Regions from separate parts of the Parageobacillus sp. KH3-4 genome, predicted to be linked through region 2. Evidence: predicted binding sites of a transcription regulator. Region 2 holds the regulator's gene; the other holds the start of a gene.

Region 1 (7,581 bases), 1.7 Mb from region 2:
GTTGCCACGATTTGTCCTCCTTGTTCGCCGCCTTCTGGCCCAAGATCGATAATGTAGTCCGCCGTTTTAATGACGTCAAGATTGTGCTCAATCACAAGAACAGTATCCCCGTTCTCGACTAAGCGCTGCAACACTTTCAATAAGCGGGCAATGTCGTCGACGTGAAGCCCGGTCGTCGGCTCGTCTAAAATATAGAGCGTCCGGCCTGTCGAACGGCGGTGCAATTCTGCAGCTAATTTGACACGTTGCGCTTCTCCGCCCGACAATGTCGTTGCCGGCTGCCCAAGCTTCATATACCCTAAGCCGACATCATACAGCGTCTGTAATTTCCGTTTAATTTTCGGGATATTCCCGAAAAACTCAAGCGCATCTTCCACCGTCATCTCGAGCACTTCCGCAATATTTTTTCCTTTGTATGTCACTTCTAGCGTTTCGCGATTATACCGTTTGCCATGGCATACTTCACACGGAACGTACACATCAGGCAAAAAGTGCATTTCAATTTTAATAATGCCGTCGCCATGGCACGCTTCGCATCGCCCGCCTTTGACGTTAAAACTGAAGCGTCCTTTTTTATACCCGCGCACTTTTGCTTCGTTCGTCGCCGCAAACACTTCGCGAATATCATCAAACACGCCCGTATATGTCGCCGGGTTGGAGCGAGGCGTACGGCCAATCGGCGATTGGTCAATGTCAATGACTTTATCTAAATGTTCAAGCCCTTTAATCGTTTTATGCTCGCCTGGCTTCTCTTTCGCACGGTGCAGTTTTTGCGCAAGCGCCTTATACAAAATTTCATTGACGAGCGTGCTTTTGCCGGAACCGGATACGCCGGTGACCGCGACAAACGTGCCAAGCGGAATTTTGACCGACACGTTTTTTAAGTTATTTTCTTTCGCGCCAACAATCTCAATCCATCGTCCATCCGGCTTGCGGCGCTCGCTTGGAATAGGGATGAATTTTTTTCCCGATAAATATTGCCCGGTGAGCGAGTCCGGGTTGTTCATCACTTCTTGCGGCGTTCCGGCTGCAACGACTCGGCCGCCGTGAATGCCCGCGCCCGGCCCGATATCAATTAAATAATCGGCGGCAAGCATCGTATCTTCGTCATGTTCGACGACAATAAGCGTGTTGCCGATATCGCGCATGCTTTTTAACGTCGCGATCAAACGGTCATTATCGCGCTGATGAAGCCCAATCGACGGCTCGTCCAAAACGTAAAGCACCCCGGTCAAGCGCGAGCCGATCTGCGTCGCCAGGCGAATGCGCTGCGCTTCTCCGCCCGAAAGCGTTCCAGCGGAGCGGTTGAGTGTTAAATAATCGAGCCCGACATTCTTTAAAAAACCGAGCCGCTCGCGGATTTCACGCAAAATGAGATGGGCAATCTTCTGCTCTTTTTCGCTTAGCTGCAAGTTTTCGAAAAACGCAAGCGCCTCCGTAACTGAGAGCGCCGTCACTTCGCCGATATGTTTGCCGCCGACGAGCACAGCGAGGCTTTCTTTTTTCAAACGGTTTCCTTTGCACGTCGGACATGGCTGCTGCGCCATATATTTTTCCATTTGTTCGCGAACATAATCAGAACTCGTTTCACGATAGCGGCGCTCAACGTTCGGAATAACTCCTTCAAAAACGATATATTGCTCGCGAATTTGCCCGAAATCGGTCTGGTAGCGGAAGTAAATTTTCTCACCGCCGCTGCCGTATAAAATTTTATCGAGCTGCTCCTTCGGCAAGTCTTTTACTGGCACATCCATGTCAATGCCGTAATGGTTGCACACCGCTTCCAACAGCTGCGGATAATATTGCGAGCTTTGCGGCTCCCACGGAGCGATGGCGTGCTCGCGCAATGTCAGCTCATCGTTCGGAATGACTAAATCAGGATCGACTTCGAGCGTCGCACCGAGGCCGTCACAATCCGGGCATGCGCCGTACGGGCTGTTAAACGAAAACAGGCGCGGCTCGAGCTCGCCAATCGAAAAGCCGCAATACGGGCACGCATGCTTTTCGCTAAACAGCAGCTCCTCCTGGCCAATGACATCAATCAGCACTTTTCCGTCCGCAAGCTTTAAAGCGGTCTCTAACGAATCCGCCAAACGCGAAGCAATCCCGTCTTTGATGATAATCCGGTCGACGACGACTTCGATCGAATGTTTTTTATTTTTCTCGAGCTCAATATTTTCTGTAAGCTCCCGCATTTCCCCGTCGACGCGCACGCGCACATACCCTTGTTTGCGAATGTCCTCCAGCGTCTTCGCATGCGTCCCTTTCCGGCCGGAAACGATGGGAGCGAGAATTTGCATTTTCGTTCGTTCTGGATAGGCAAGAAGCCGGTCGACCATTTGTTCGATCGTCTGCGATGTAATTTCGATGCCGTGCTCCGGACAAACCGGGCGGCCGATGCGGGCAAACAAAAGCCGCAAATAATCGTAAATTTCCGTGACCGTTCCGACGGTCGAACGCGGATTGCGGCTCGTCGTCTTCTGGTCGATTGAAATCGCCGGCGACAGCCCTTCAATCGCATCGACATCCGGCTTATCCATTTGCCCTAAAAACTGGCGGGCGTACGCTGAGAGTGATTCGACGTAGCGCCGCTGTCCTTCCGCATAAATCGTATCAAAGGCAAGCGACGATTTCCCCGAACCGGAAAGCCCCGTCAACACAACAAGCTTGTCGCGGGGAATTTCGACATTGATATTTTTTAAATTATGGGCTCTCGCACCTTTGACAATGATTTTATCAGTTGCCATATATTCACAATCATCCTTCCGCTTTTAACTCGAAAATAATATCGCGTAATTGGGCAGCCCGCTCGAAATCGAGCGCCTTTGCCGCCTCTTTCATTTCTTTTTCCAAATCGGCGATCAGCTTTTCCCGTTCTTTCTTCGTCATTTTGCCGTAAGACGGCTTTGCATCGTATGTTTCTTTTTCTTCCGCCGCATACGTCGCGCGGATGACATCGCGGATTTCTTTCTTCACCGTCTGCGGCACAATGCCGTGCTCACGGTTATACGCCTCTTGAATCGCACGGCGCCGTTTTGTTTCATTAATCGCAATTTCCATCGATTTCGTAATCGTATCGGCGTACATAATGACATGGCCATTCGCGTTTCTTGCAGCGCGGCCGATCGTTTGGATCAGTGAACGTTCCGAGCGCAAAAATCCCTCTTTATCCGCATCCAAAATGGCGACAAGCGATACTTCTGGAATATCCAGCCCTTCCCGCAACAAGTTGATTCCAACAAGCACATCGTATTTGCCAAGCCGCAAATCGCGAATGATTTCAATGCGCTCGAGTGTTTTAATTTCCGAATGCAAATACGCGACTTTAATGCCGACTTCTTTCAAGTAATCTGTTAAATCTTCCGCCATTTTTTTCGTCAGCGTCGTCACGAGCGTCCGTTCATTCCGCTTCACGCGCTCCTGAATTTCCCCGATTAAATCATCGATTTGCCCTTCAATCGGGCGGACGTCAATCGTCGGATCCAACAGCCCCGTCGGACGAATAATTTGTTCGACGACTTCCGGGCTATGTTCGAGCTCGTACGGACCAGGAGTGGCGGAAACATAAATAATTTGGTTGATTTTTTGCTCAAATTCCTCAAACGTTAACGGACGGTTATCAAGCGCAGACGGCAAGCGGAAGCCATGGTCGACAAGCACTTGCTTTCTCGCCCGGTCTCCGTTGTACATACCGCGGAGTTGCGGCAATGTCACATGCGATTCATCCACGATGATTAAAAAATCGTCAGGAAAATAATCGAGCAGCGTATACGGCGTCGAGCCTGGCGGGCGCAACGCCAAATGGCGGGAATAGTTTTCAATTCCCGAACAAAAGCCCATTTCCCTCATCATCTCTAAATCGTAGCGCGTCCTCTGCTCAAGCCGCTGCGCCTCTAGCAGTTTCCCTTGTTCCCGCAATTCGCGCAGCCGCTCTTCTAACTCTTTTTCAATATTTTCGATCGCTAAGCGCATCTTTTCTTCCCGCGTCACGAAGTGGGAAGCCGGAAAAATCGCGACATGCTCGCGTTCCGCGATAATTTCCCCCGTCAGCGCGTCGACTTCGCGAATGCGGTCAATTTCATCGCCAAAAAATTCAACGCGAATACAATGCTCGTCCCGAGAAGCAGGAAAAATCTCAACGACATCTCCGCGAACCCGGAACGTTCCGCGTTGAAAGTCAATGTCGTTCCGTTCATATTGGATATCGACAAGACGGCGCAGCAAAACATTGCGCTCGATTTCCATGCCGACGCGCAGCGACACGACAAGTTCACGGTATTCTTCCGGCGATCCTAACCCGTAAATGCACGATACGCTTGCGACAATAATGACATCGCGCCGCTCAAACAGCGCCGATGTCGCCGAGTGCCGCAGCTTGTCAATTTCGTCGTTAATCTTTGCGTCTTTTTCAATATACGTATCCGTCTGCGGCACATACGCCTCCGGCTGGTAATAATCGTAGTAGCTGACAAAATATTCAACTGCATTGTTCGGAAAAAACTCTTTTAACTCGCTGTATAATTGCCCTGCTAACGTTTTATTATGGGCAATCACAAGCGTCGGTTTGTTTACTTCTTTAATGACGTTCGAAATCGTAAACGTCTTTCCTGTCCCCGTTGCCCCTAACAGCGTTTGGTGCTTTACGCCTTTGCGAATGCCTTCGACCAGTTTGGCGATCGCTTGTGGCTGATCTCCTTGCGGCTTATATGCCGACACTAATTCAAAACGGTCTCCCACCGATTCGACCTCCTGTTTCGTTTCATCTTAATTTTCATTGTAGCACATCAGCAAAAAAGATGCATAAAAAAGCGAACTTATATTCGTTCCAAAATAGAAAACGACTTCCAATGAAAAAACGAACGGCATTTTTGCCGTTCGCCGCGATTAAACATGACTGTATGTCGTGCGATTATTCTTTTAACTGTTTTACCATTTTTCCCGCATACAAAAACCCAACCGTCGTTGATACGATATCCGCCAAAATTTCATGCAGCTCGTCCGTGTATCCTCTAAAATAGGAAGCGACGAGTAACGCGACTGTCAACAACGTCCCAATATAATGATTATACGTAACGCGAGTAAATAACAGCACAAGCAAACATGGCACAATTAACGCAATAATAAACCACATACGAAATCCCCTTATTAGACGGCTTCTAACGCCCATTTTTCCCGCTCTTTGACAAACAACAGACCAAGCTCATGATGTTCGTCTTCATATAACGCTCCTTGGACGAAACGAACTTCTTCATTTTCGTCCACCACTTCTAATTTACAAAATGCCCGGTTTCGTTGCAACGCTTCATAAAATTCCGTTTCCGTTTTTACCGGCACCCCGTTCACTTTCGTGATCACTTCGCCAATTTGCAGCCCCATTTTTTCCGCCTTCGAGTGTGGAAGAATGCCTAAAATGACAAGCCCATGTTCACGCTTCGAAAAATGCGGAGGCTTCAAGCGGTCTTGTCGATGCAGGGAGAAAGCAAGCCATTCTCTTCCGATCAACGCAAGCGCCGCCGCAACTATTGAAAGCGGCACATACCAATATCCGCCTATGGCAAACAAGCTAACCATCCATGCGAGCAGCATCATTTTTTGGCCGGCGAAACGAATCGAAGTTTTCGGGAGCGTCCCTTGTACGCGCTGGGAAAATCCGATGAAAAACGGCACAAGCATCAATGAATAAGAATCCCCGTCACAAGGAAACAACGGCCACCATGAAAATGGCGGTGGAAGCTCCCCGGCCACCGGAAGCAATACAGGAACGAACCAAAGCCGCTGTGACCAGTGCTCCCCAACGACAAAGCCGCGCTTGCTTTTCGCTAGCTGCGGAGATGTTTCGATGGCGCCGTTACGTAAAATAAGCCACGCTTCTACAAAAAGCAATAAGGCGAGCAAAATCGCGAGCGCCGCCACATTCGTCTCGCCAAGCTCTGGAAAAAAGCGTTTCAAAGCCGGGAAAATTTCTTTATCGTTTGCTAGAAAACTAACAATCAACAACGTCGTTCCCACCGTATACGCTGGAGAAAGCAGCCGCATTTGCAACGTCAATCCAAACGCGATCGTCACAAGTGCAATGAGTGAAACAGCATCACGCGGCAACGCGACGCCGGCAGCGATAGTCGCTAGCGATAAAATCAACCCAGCAGCGAGGCCGCTTCGCCAAAAAAACTTGCTTTCATGATACGGACTGTATACGCGAATATGAAAATATTTTCTTTCCCGTTTTACACGCCGCCATCCAGCGGCAAGCGCCAACACTATTCCGTAGTAAAACAACGGCTGCACAAATAGCCGCAAAACACCTCGGAGCGCTTCCAACACCCATATGGACATACCGCCACCACCTCGTTATATTCGCGACCCTTTATTTTTTATTCTACCAAATCGCTGTCATAAATCCTATGATCGCACGCATATTTTTTTCAGCAGCTTTTGCCACTTGATGCCGAACTGTTCCGCATCACCACTTTCTTTGCCGAATCCGCACTAGTTTTGTCAAGCAGAAAGGAATTTCCGCCGCGGTGGAAAATGATATAAAACAAGATGGAAAAGGAGGAATCATGTAGATGGAATTAAAAACAAGCAATATCGCGAAACGCCTTGGAGTATCGCCGAAAACGATTCAGCGCTGGGTAAAAAAATATCATATCCCATGCAAGAAAAATGAAGCGGGCCACTACGTATTCGACGCCGAAGCGGTCTCTCTGTTGGAACAAATAAAATTTGAACAAGGAGCGGCATTGGAACAACGCGACAGCCAAGAGCCGCCAAACCAATTCTCCGCTGAAGCGCTATTCACCGTTTACAATCAGCTTGCCTCCCGCCTCCAGCACATCGAACACAGGCTCGATCAAAAAGCCGACGATGTCGTTTCCGTTCAGCTTCTCCAGCATCGTCAAGAAATCGAAGAATTAGCCTCCCATCTTCATAAACTCGAACAGCGCATTGCCAAATTAGAAGAAAACGCAAATAAAGAACAAGCGGACGCAGCGGAAAAAACCAAGAAAAAACCGAAACGCCGCGGTCTCGGCCACTTTATGAGTTTGTTTCCGTAATTCTCATTATTTCAAAAAACTCCTTTACTCTTTTTCGAGAAAAGGAGTTTTTTTGCGGGCAAAATTCCTTTACATTTTCTTCATTGATTTTTTATTATTTTTTAATGGTCGTTATTTATAATGAACGGTGCTTTACTGAAGCTCCATCAAAAAGGAGGAGAACAATAATGGAGCGAAACGAACGAACGGCGATCGGGATCGCTTTGCTTCTTTTAGCTGTTTACCTTTCTCCGCTTTATATACTAGGAGAAGACGCGCATATCCGGGTACATGACAACATGGATTCAAACATCGCTTGGTATAAAGTGCTGACGCGAAGTGGTGAGCTGTTCGGCCCGATTAACGCGACGATTCCGCAAGTAATTAACGGGCTTCCGCGCAACGCGTTCGGTACAGAATTCAGCGGCATCGTTTGGCTCCATGCGCTGTTTCCCTCGATGGTCGCTTACGCGCTTAGCCAGACGATCACCCGCGTTTTCGCGTTTATCGGCATGTACGCATTGTTAAAAAGGCATTTCCTTCCAAA
Region 2 (7,581 bases):
CGCAGCGACGGTAATTGCTCGATTGGCTCATGCGTTGGACCGTCTTCTCCAACGGCGATGCTGTCATGTGTAAGAACATACGTCACTGGTAAACCCATTAATGCGGCGAGGCGAATGGCAGGGCGCAAATAATCGGAGAATACAAAGAACGTGCCGCCGAACACTTTTAAACCGCCGTGCAGCGCCATTCCGTTCAGCGCCGCGCCCATCGCGAATTCACGTACGCCAAACCAAATGTTGCGCCCTTCATAGCTTTCTGGCAAAAAGTTTCCGGCGCCTTTGATTAATGTTTTATTGGAACTTGCAAGGTCAGCTGAGCCGCCAATGAACTGCGGAACGGCTTTAGCGATCGCGTTTAGCACTTCGCCAGAAGATGCGCGCGTCGCCAAGCTTTTTCCTTCTTCATATACCGGAAGCGTTTTTTCCCATCCTTCTGGAAGCTCGCCGTTCATTGCCAATTTCAATTGTTTCGCCAAATCCGGATACGCTTTTTCGTATTGAGCAAACAGCTCATTCCATTCCGCTTCTTTTTTCTCGCCCGCTTCTTTTACGACTTGACGGAAATGATCGTATACTTCTTGCGGAACGTAAAAATCTTCTTCAAACGTCCATTTATACGCTTCTTTCGTCAGTTTTGCTTCTTCTGATCCAAGCGGAGCGCCGTGCACGTTAGACGTTCCCGCTTTATTTGGTGAACCATAGCCAATGGTCGTTTTCACTTCAATCAGCGTCGGGCGGGTCGCGTCCGCTTTCGCTTCCTCAATCGCTTTGGCGATTTCCTCAACATTATTCCCGTCTTCGACGCGCAAATATTGCCAGCCGTATGCTTTAAAACGTTGTTCAACGCTTTCTGAGAAGGAAAGATTTAATTCTCCATCAAGCGAAATATCGTTCGAGTCATAAAGAACGATAAGGCGGCCGAGCTTTAAATGCCCAGCTAGCGATGCCGCTTCAGAAGCGACTCCTTCCATTAAATCGCCATCGCCGCAAATCGCATATGTGTAGTGATTGACAATGTCAAAATTTTCTCTATTATATGTAGCTGCTAAATGGCGCTCTGCCATTGCCATTCCAACAGCCATCGCAATACCTTGGCCGAGCGGACCAGTCGTTGCTTCTACCCCCGGTGTATGACCGTACTCCGGATGCCCCGGCGTTTTGCTGCCCCATTGACGAAATTGTTTAATATCTTCGATGGAAACGTCGTAACCGCTTAGATGGAGCAAGCTGTATAACAACATCGATCCATGTCCCGCCGATAGCACGAAGCGGTCGCGGTTAAACCATTTCGGATTGCTTGGGTTGTGATTCATAAATTTCGTCCAAAGGGTATACGCCATCGGCGCCGCTCCCATCGGCATTCCCGGATGACCGGATTTTGCTTTCTCGATGGCATCAATCGACAATGTCCGAATCGTCGTAATCGCTAGTTCTTCGATCGTATGCGCCATATCTTTTCATCCTTTCATCAACATAGTGTCAATTCTATCATATAGAAAATAAAAGAAGATGTACAATATTCTTGATCAAATTCTTGATCAAAAATAATAAAAAAGAAAGCATTTCTATTTTAAAATGCTTTCTTTCTCGCATATTATTAATGCAGGCGCCGTTTTCTGCTTTCTTTCAATTTTTGTGGCGTCACGTCGTTGCCGTTTGGATCAATGACGGTGACCGAATGCAACATATCGACCATCGCTTCGCGAAACGCTTGAATATACTCGCGGCGAAGCTGCTGTTGCTCAAGCGTTTCCTCCTTCGTTAAACCAGATGATTTGGCCTTTTTGGCCAGCTCGTTAATTCGCGCCATTTTTTGTTTGGATAACATAGTTCCTCCACCTTATCACTGTATTGCTACTCTCCCATCTTATACAACATCAACGGAAAGCGCAACTATCTTGCTTTCCGCACATTTGCGTTAAAACATGCACCCACGAAATGCGGGAAACAAAGAACACGTTGCGGATAATGGATTTGCCCGGCACCCCTTCGCATAGAATAAAGCAAAGAAAATAGCACGTCCTTAATTGGAATCTATATATTCCCGGTAGCGGCGGTGAACGGTTGCTTTCGAAACGTCGTAGCCAAATCCGCGCAATGTCGCGGCGATTTCTGCAAACGTTAAACCGTTGTGGCGCAGGCGAACGATTTCTTCAACGGGAAGATCCATTTTCTCTCTGCCCGCGTTTCTCCCAACGTGCTTTAAATTTCGTTCAGGGCGGTATCCTTGTTCAATCGCCCGCTGCATTCCACGCTTGATTTTTAAATTATGTATTTTCCGCTGATATTCCTCGACAATGCTAAGAATGTTTAGTACCATCGAATCCGCTTCCGATAGCTGCATTTCACCGTTATGGGTGATCGTATATATTTTCACACCTTCTTTTTGAATGCAGTGAAGAAGCGCAATTCTTGCGTGCCCGCGCCCTAATCTTGTTTCATCTTGAACGAGAAGCGCATCAATTTGCTGCTCTTTTAATGTGGAAAGCAGATCAAACACGCCGTCTCTGTCTACTTCGTAGCCGCTGGCCTGTTCCATAATGACTTTGGTCACCTCAAAGCCATGCTGTTCAGCAAGACGTTCCAGTTCCTCCCGCTGGCGTTCCAGCGATGTTTCCTGTTCTTCTTTATCTGTGCTGACACGACAATAAATAACTGCTTTCACGCAATATCATCCCCACGATTTTATTTGCTGACGACTAACGATTCATCTCCCTTTGATTTTAGCACAGGAATGACAATTTTTTCACCGGCGACAATTTGCTGGCTCGGCAAATGATTGACATCGACGACCCACTCGATAAATTCCGTTGTCGAAAGTTGATGTTGTTCTTCATATTCCTTTGCCAGCTTCCAAAGCGTATCTCCCGACGCAACCGTAATTTCCATATATTTATCTTTTTCAATCGGCTTGTTCGCGTATAAAAACGCCCCAATCACCATAAACAAAAGCGCTGAAAAAATCATGTAATGTGCAAACATACGTTTCATATCGCCCCACCCCTTAAGAATGTTTGTTCGGTTTACCCACATTATAATGAGGAACATTTGTTTGTGTCAATATAATTTTCGAACTTATGTTTGTTTTTTCAAATTCCGCATGCTATAATGTAGGCAAATGATGTGGTAAGAGGTGTATAGGATGACGAAATTATCAAAGCGGCAACAGCAAATTTTGGATTTTATTAAAAAAGAGGTAAAAACAAAAGGCTACCCTCCTTCTGTCCGCGAGATCGGCGAGGCGGTCGGGCTCGCCTCCAGCTCCACCGTACACGGGCACTTAGCACGGCTTGAAAGCAAAGGATATATCCGCCGCGATCCGACAAAACCGCGCGCCATTGAAATATTGGACGCTGATTTCTCAGTGCGAAACGACACAAACGACGTCATTTCAGTGCCGATCATTGGCAAAGTAACAGCTGGCCAACCGATCACGGCCGTCGAAAACATTGAAGACTATTTCCCGCTACCAAAACGGCTCGTTTCATCGGAAGACCATGTTTTTATGCTGGAAGTGATGGGGGACAGCATGATCGAAGCGGGGATCTTAGACGGGGACTACGTAATTGTGCGACAACAGCAATCCGCCGATAATGGAGACATCGTTGTCGCGATGACGGAAGAAAACGAAGCAACGGTAAAGCGGTTTTTTAAAGAGAAAGATCATATTCGCCTACAGCCGGAAAATTCTAATTTAGAGCCGATTATCGTCCGCGATTGTACGATTCTCGGCAAAGTCATCGGCGTCTACCGCGTCATTCATTAAACATTAGCAAACAATAAAGGCTATCTCGCATAAAACGAGATAGCCTTTTGCCTTTTAATAGAGTTCCATATATTGGTCGCGCTCCCATTGATGAACGGCTGTTCGGAACATATCCCATTCGATTTCTTTCGCTTCAACAAAGTGTTCGAACAAGTGCTTTCCGAGCGCTTGAACGATGACCTCGTCCGATTTCAAGTTTTCGAGCGCTTCTGCCAACGTCGCTGGTAAGTCTACGATTCCTTCTTCCAATCGTTCTTCTTTTGTCATCACATAAATATTGCGATCCACCGGAGCCGGAGGAGTTAATTTGTTTTTAATGCCGTCTAGTCCAGCTGCTAGCAATACCGCCATTGCCAAATACGGATTCGCCGATGGATCGACGCTGCGCACTTCAATGCGCGTGCTCATTCCGCGTGAAGCCGGGATACGGATCAGCGGGCTGCGATTGCGAGCAGACCATGCAACATAGCATGGCGCTTCATAGCCAGGCACAAGACGTTTGTATGAGTTCACCGTTGGGTTTGTCACTGCCGTAAAGTTCGGCGCATGTTTCAGCACACCGGCGATGAATTGGCGCGCCGTGTCGCTTAATTGCAAGTCGGCGTTCGGATCGAAAAACGCGTTTTCATTATTTCTGAATAATGATAAGTTACAGTGCATGCCAGACCCATTAATGCCAAAGAGCGGTTTTGGCATAAATGTTGCGTGAAGGCCATGTTTGCGCGCGATCGTTTTGACAACAAGCTTAAACGTTTGAATGTCGTCGCACGCTTTGACCGCATCCGCGTATTTAAAGTCGATTTCGTGCTGGCCAGGCGCTACTTCATGGTGCGAAGCTTCAATTTCAAATCCCATTTCCTCAAGTTCAAGCACGATATCGCGGCGGCAGTTTTCTCCTAAATCAGTAGGCGCCAAGTCAAAATAACCGCCTTGGTCGTTTAATTCAAGAGTAGGGCGCCCATTTTCATCGAGTTTAAACAGGAAGAATTCCGGTTCCGCGCCTAGATTGAAAGCGGTAAATCCGAGCGCTTCCATCTCTTTTAGCATCCGCTTCAAGTTATAGCGAGGGCATCCTTCAAACGGAGTGCCATCAGCATTATAAATGTCGCAAATAAAGCGCGCTACTTTTCCTTTTTCCGCCGTCCATGGGAAAATAACGAACGTATCTAAGTCAGGATATAAGTACATGTCCGACTCTTCAATACGGACAAATCCTTCAATCGACGAACCGTCAAACATAATTTTGTTGTTTAACGCTTTTTCCAGCTGGCTGATTGGGATTTCCACGTTTTTAATGGTGCCAAGAATATCAGTAAATTGCAGACGGATATACTTGACGTTTTCTTCCTTGACGATGCGCATAATGTCTTCTCTCGTGTACTTTGCCATTTATTAACTCCTCCCCGGCTCCCAATTTTAATTTTCATTAAAGAAATTTATTTTAGTGAAAGAAGCGAGCGAGATCTCCTTGGCGAAGTGATGCACGATGGAAACGCCCCGCCTGCATTAGCTCCGTTCGCAAAATTTCGCGCAATTCCTCATCGGATAAGCTTTGTTTCACGACTTTTTCGGCCTTTTCCCCTTGCTTTTCATTCTTATCCGATTGCCGCGCCGCAAAAATTTGCTTAATGCCGGCCAAGTTTACTCCTTGATCGATTAAATCTTTGATTTCCAGAAGGCGATCGATGTCGTTTAGCGAAAACAAGCGGCGATTTCCTTCTGTGCGCGCAGGAGAAACAAGGCCATGCTCCTCATAATAACGGATTTGGCGGGCCGACAATTCTGTTAATTGCATCACTATCCCAATCGGAAACAATGGCATGGAACGACGAATATTACTATTCATGCCAATTCCTCCTCGCTTATGATGATTTATTTTATATCATGTTAAAATATATGTCAATATAATGTTAGATTTTATTACAAAGAAATTAATTGTTTTTCGAGCAATTGATCAATCGCTGTACAAATTGCGATTTTTACGTGCGAATACGTTAATCCTCCTTGCACGTAAGCAACATATGGGGGGCGGATCGGACCGTCCGCAGTTAATTCAATGCTCGCTCCTTGAATAAACGTTCCCGCCGCCATAATGACGTCGTCTTCATAGCCGGGCATATAGCTTGGGTATGGGGTAAAATGCGCATTTACCGGAGAGGAAAATTGAATCGCTTGGCAAAATGCGATCATTTGCTCCGGATCGTCAAATTGCACTGATTGAACTAAATCCGTCCGCTTCGCATCCCAAGACGGCTGCGTGTTTAAACCGATCCGTTCAAGCATCGCCGCCGTAAAAACCGCTCCTTTCAACGCCTGGCCGACGATATGGGGAGCTAGAAAAAACCCTTGATACATTTCATGCAAGCTGTATAGAGTCGGGCCCGCTTCGGCGCCGATACCCGGGGATGTCATGCGATACGAGCATGCCTGCACATATTGTTTTTTTCCAACGATATATCCTCCTGTTTTCGCAAGCCCCCCGCCGGGATTTTTAATCAGCGATCCTGCCATCAAATCCGCACCGACGTGGCACGGCTCTTTTTCTTCGACAAATTCGCCATAGCAATTGTCGACGAATACAACAACGTCCGGTTTGACCGCTTTGACAAACGAAATCATTTCGCTTATTTCTTCAATTGTAAACGATGGCCGCGTCGCATATCCTCTCGATCGCTGAATGCCGATCATTTTTGTCCGCTCATTAATCGCGTTTTTGACAGCATCAAAGTCAACGCGTCCTTCTGGCGTTAACGGCACACTTTGATAATGAATATGAAATTCTTTTAAGGAACCGACGCCGCTGCCGCGAATGCCGACAATTTCTTCTAACGTGTCATACGGATTTCCCGTGATGTAAAGCAACTCATCGCCTGGGCGAAGAATGCCGAATAGCGCGATCGAAATCGCATGTGTTCCGGAAATAATTTGTGGACGGACAATTCCCGCCTCGCCGCCAAATACGTCCGCATATATTTGTTCGAGTGTATCTCTTCCGATGTCGTCATATCCATACCCTGTCGATGGAATAAAATGGCTGTCACTTACTTTATGGCGCCGAAAACTGTCTAACACCCGATATTGATTGATATCGATCCGTTCATCAATCTCTTTGTGGATTGGTGCAATTTGTGCTTCGATTTCTTTCACAAGTGCAGCGATTTTTTCTCCATGTCGCAACTGTGTAAACATATGATGACCCTTTCTATTTTTGATATTGTCGCAATTGTCCGTATAGCGGATGTTTTGGCATCATATAACCTTTACATTCATACATGCCGCATTTTTCATTATAATGCAACTCTCGTAAAATCGTTTCCGCTTTTAACTGAGCCAGCAGCCTCCCCTCATTGCTCGGAATCGATACGTGATAATAAATCATTTGCTTTATCATTGTTTCTTCAATAAATTGCCGCAATCTGCGCAAATCATGCGCGTTAAAAGCGCTGATGATGATTGCTTCCGTCTTTGTGCTCGGAACAAAGCTTCTATGAGCAATATCGTGTTTGTTATACACAGTAATGATCGGAACGGTGGAGACACCTAGTTCATCGAGCAATTCGTAAACCGTCTGTTCATGATGGTAATAATCTGGATTCGATGAATCAACAACGTGCAAAATTAAGTCTGCTTCTTTGACTTCTTCGAGCGTAGAGCGAAACGCCGCCACCAACGTTGTCGGCAAATCTTGAATAAAGCCGACCGTATCTGTTAAAAGCGCCGTATAGCCGCTTGGGAGCGCTATTTTTCGCGTGAGCGGATCGAGGGTAGCGAACAATAAATTTTCTGCTAACGAATCCGCGTCTGTCAAGCGATTA

What was found. Region 2 encodes LexA, which represses DNA repair genes until DNA is damaged. Its sites were predicted from a motif close to CGAACATATGTTCG; they were not measured.
Region 1: the regulator LexA is predicted to act here: its motif matches at 4,810-4,823, upstream of uvrB (excinuclease ABC subunit UvrB).

The regions. Positions count from the first base shown of each region.
Region 1 covers NZ_AP025627.1:418,161-425,741, reverse strand. Annotated here, with positions in the region: gene uvrA (excinuclease ABC subunit UvrA) at 1-2,747, opposite strand, end outside; gene uvrB (excinuclease ABC subunit UvrB) at 2,758-4,737, opposite strand; gene MWM02_RS02060 (CsbA family protein) at 4,910-5,131, opposite strand; gene MWM02_RS02055 (PDZ domain-containing protein) at 5,146-6,333, opposite strand; gene MWM02_RS02050 (MerR family transcriptional regulator) at 6,567-7,055, shown strand; gene MWM02_RS02045 (DUF6044 family protein) at 7,223-7,581, shown strand, end outside.
Region 2 covers NZ_AP025627.1:2,486,815-2,494,395, forward strand. Annotated here, with positions in the region: gene tkt (transketolase) at 1-1,451, opposite strand, end outside; gene MWM02_RS12550 (DUF896 domain-containing protein) at 1,598-1,828, opposite strand; gene MWM02_RS12555 (YneB family resolvase-like protein) at 2,024-2,665, opposite strand; gene yneA (cell division suppressor protein YneA) at 2,686-2,991, opposite strand; gene lexA (transcriptional repressor LexA) at 3,143-3,766, shown strand; gene glnA (type I glutamate--ammonia ligase) at 3,821-5,155, opposite strand; gene MWM02_RS12575 (MerR family transcriptional regulator) at 5,208-5,612, opposite strand; gene MWM02_RS12580 (methionine gamma-lyase family protein) at 5,687-6,955, opposite strand; partial or broken gene hflX (GTPase HflX) at 6,969-7,581, opposite strand, start outside.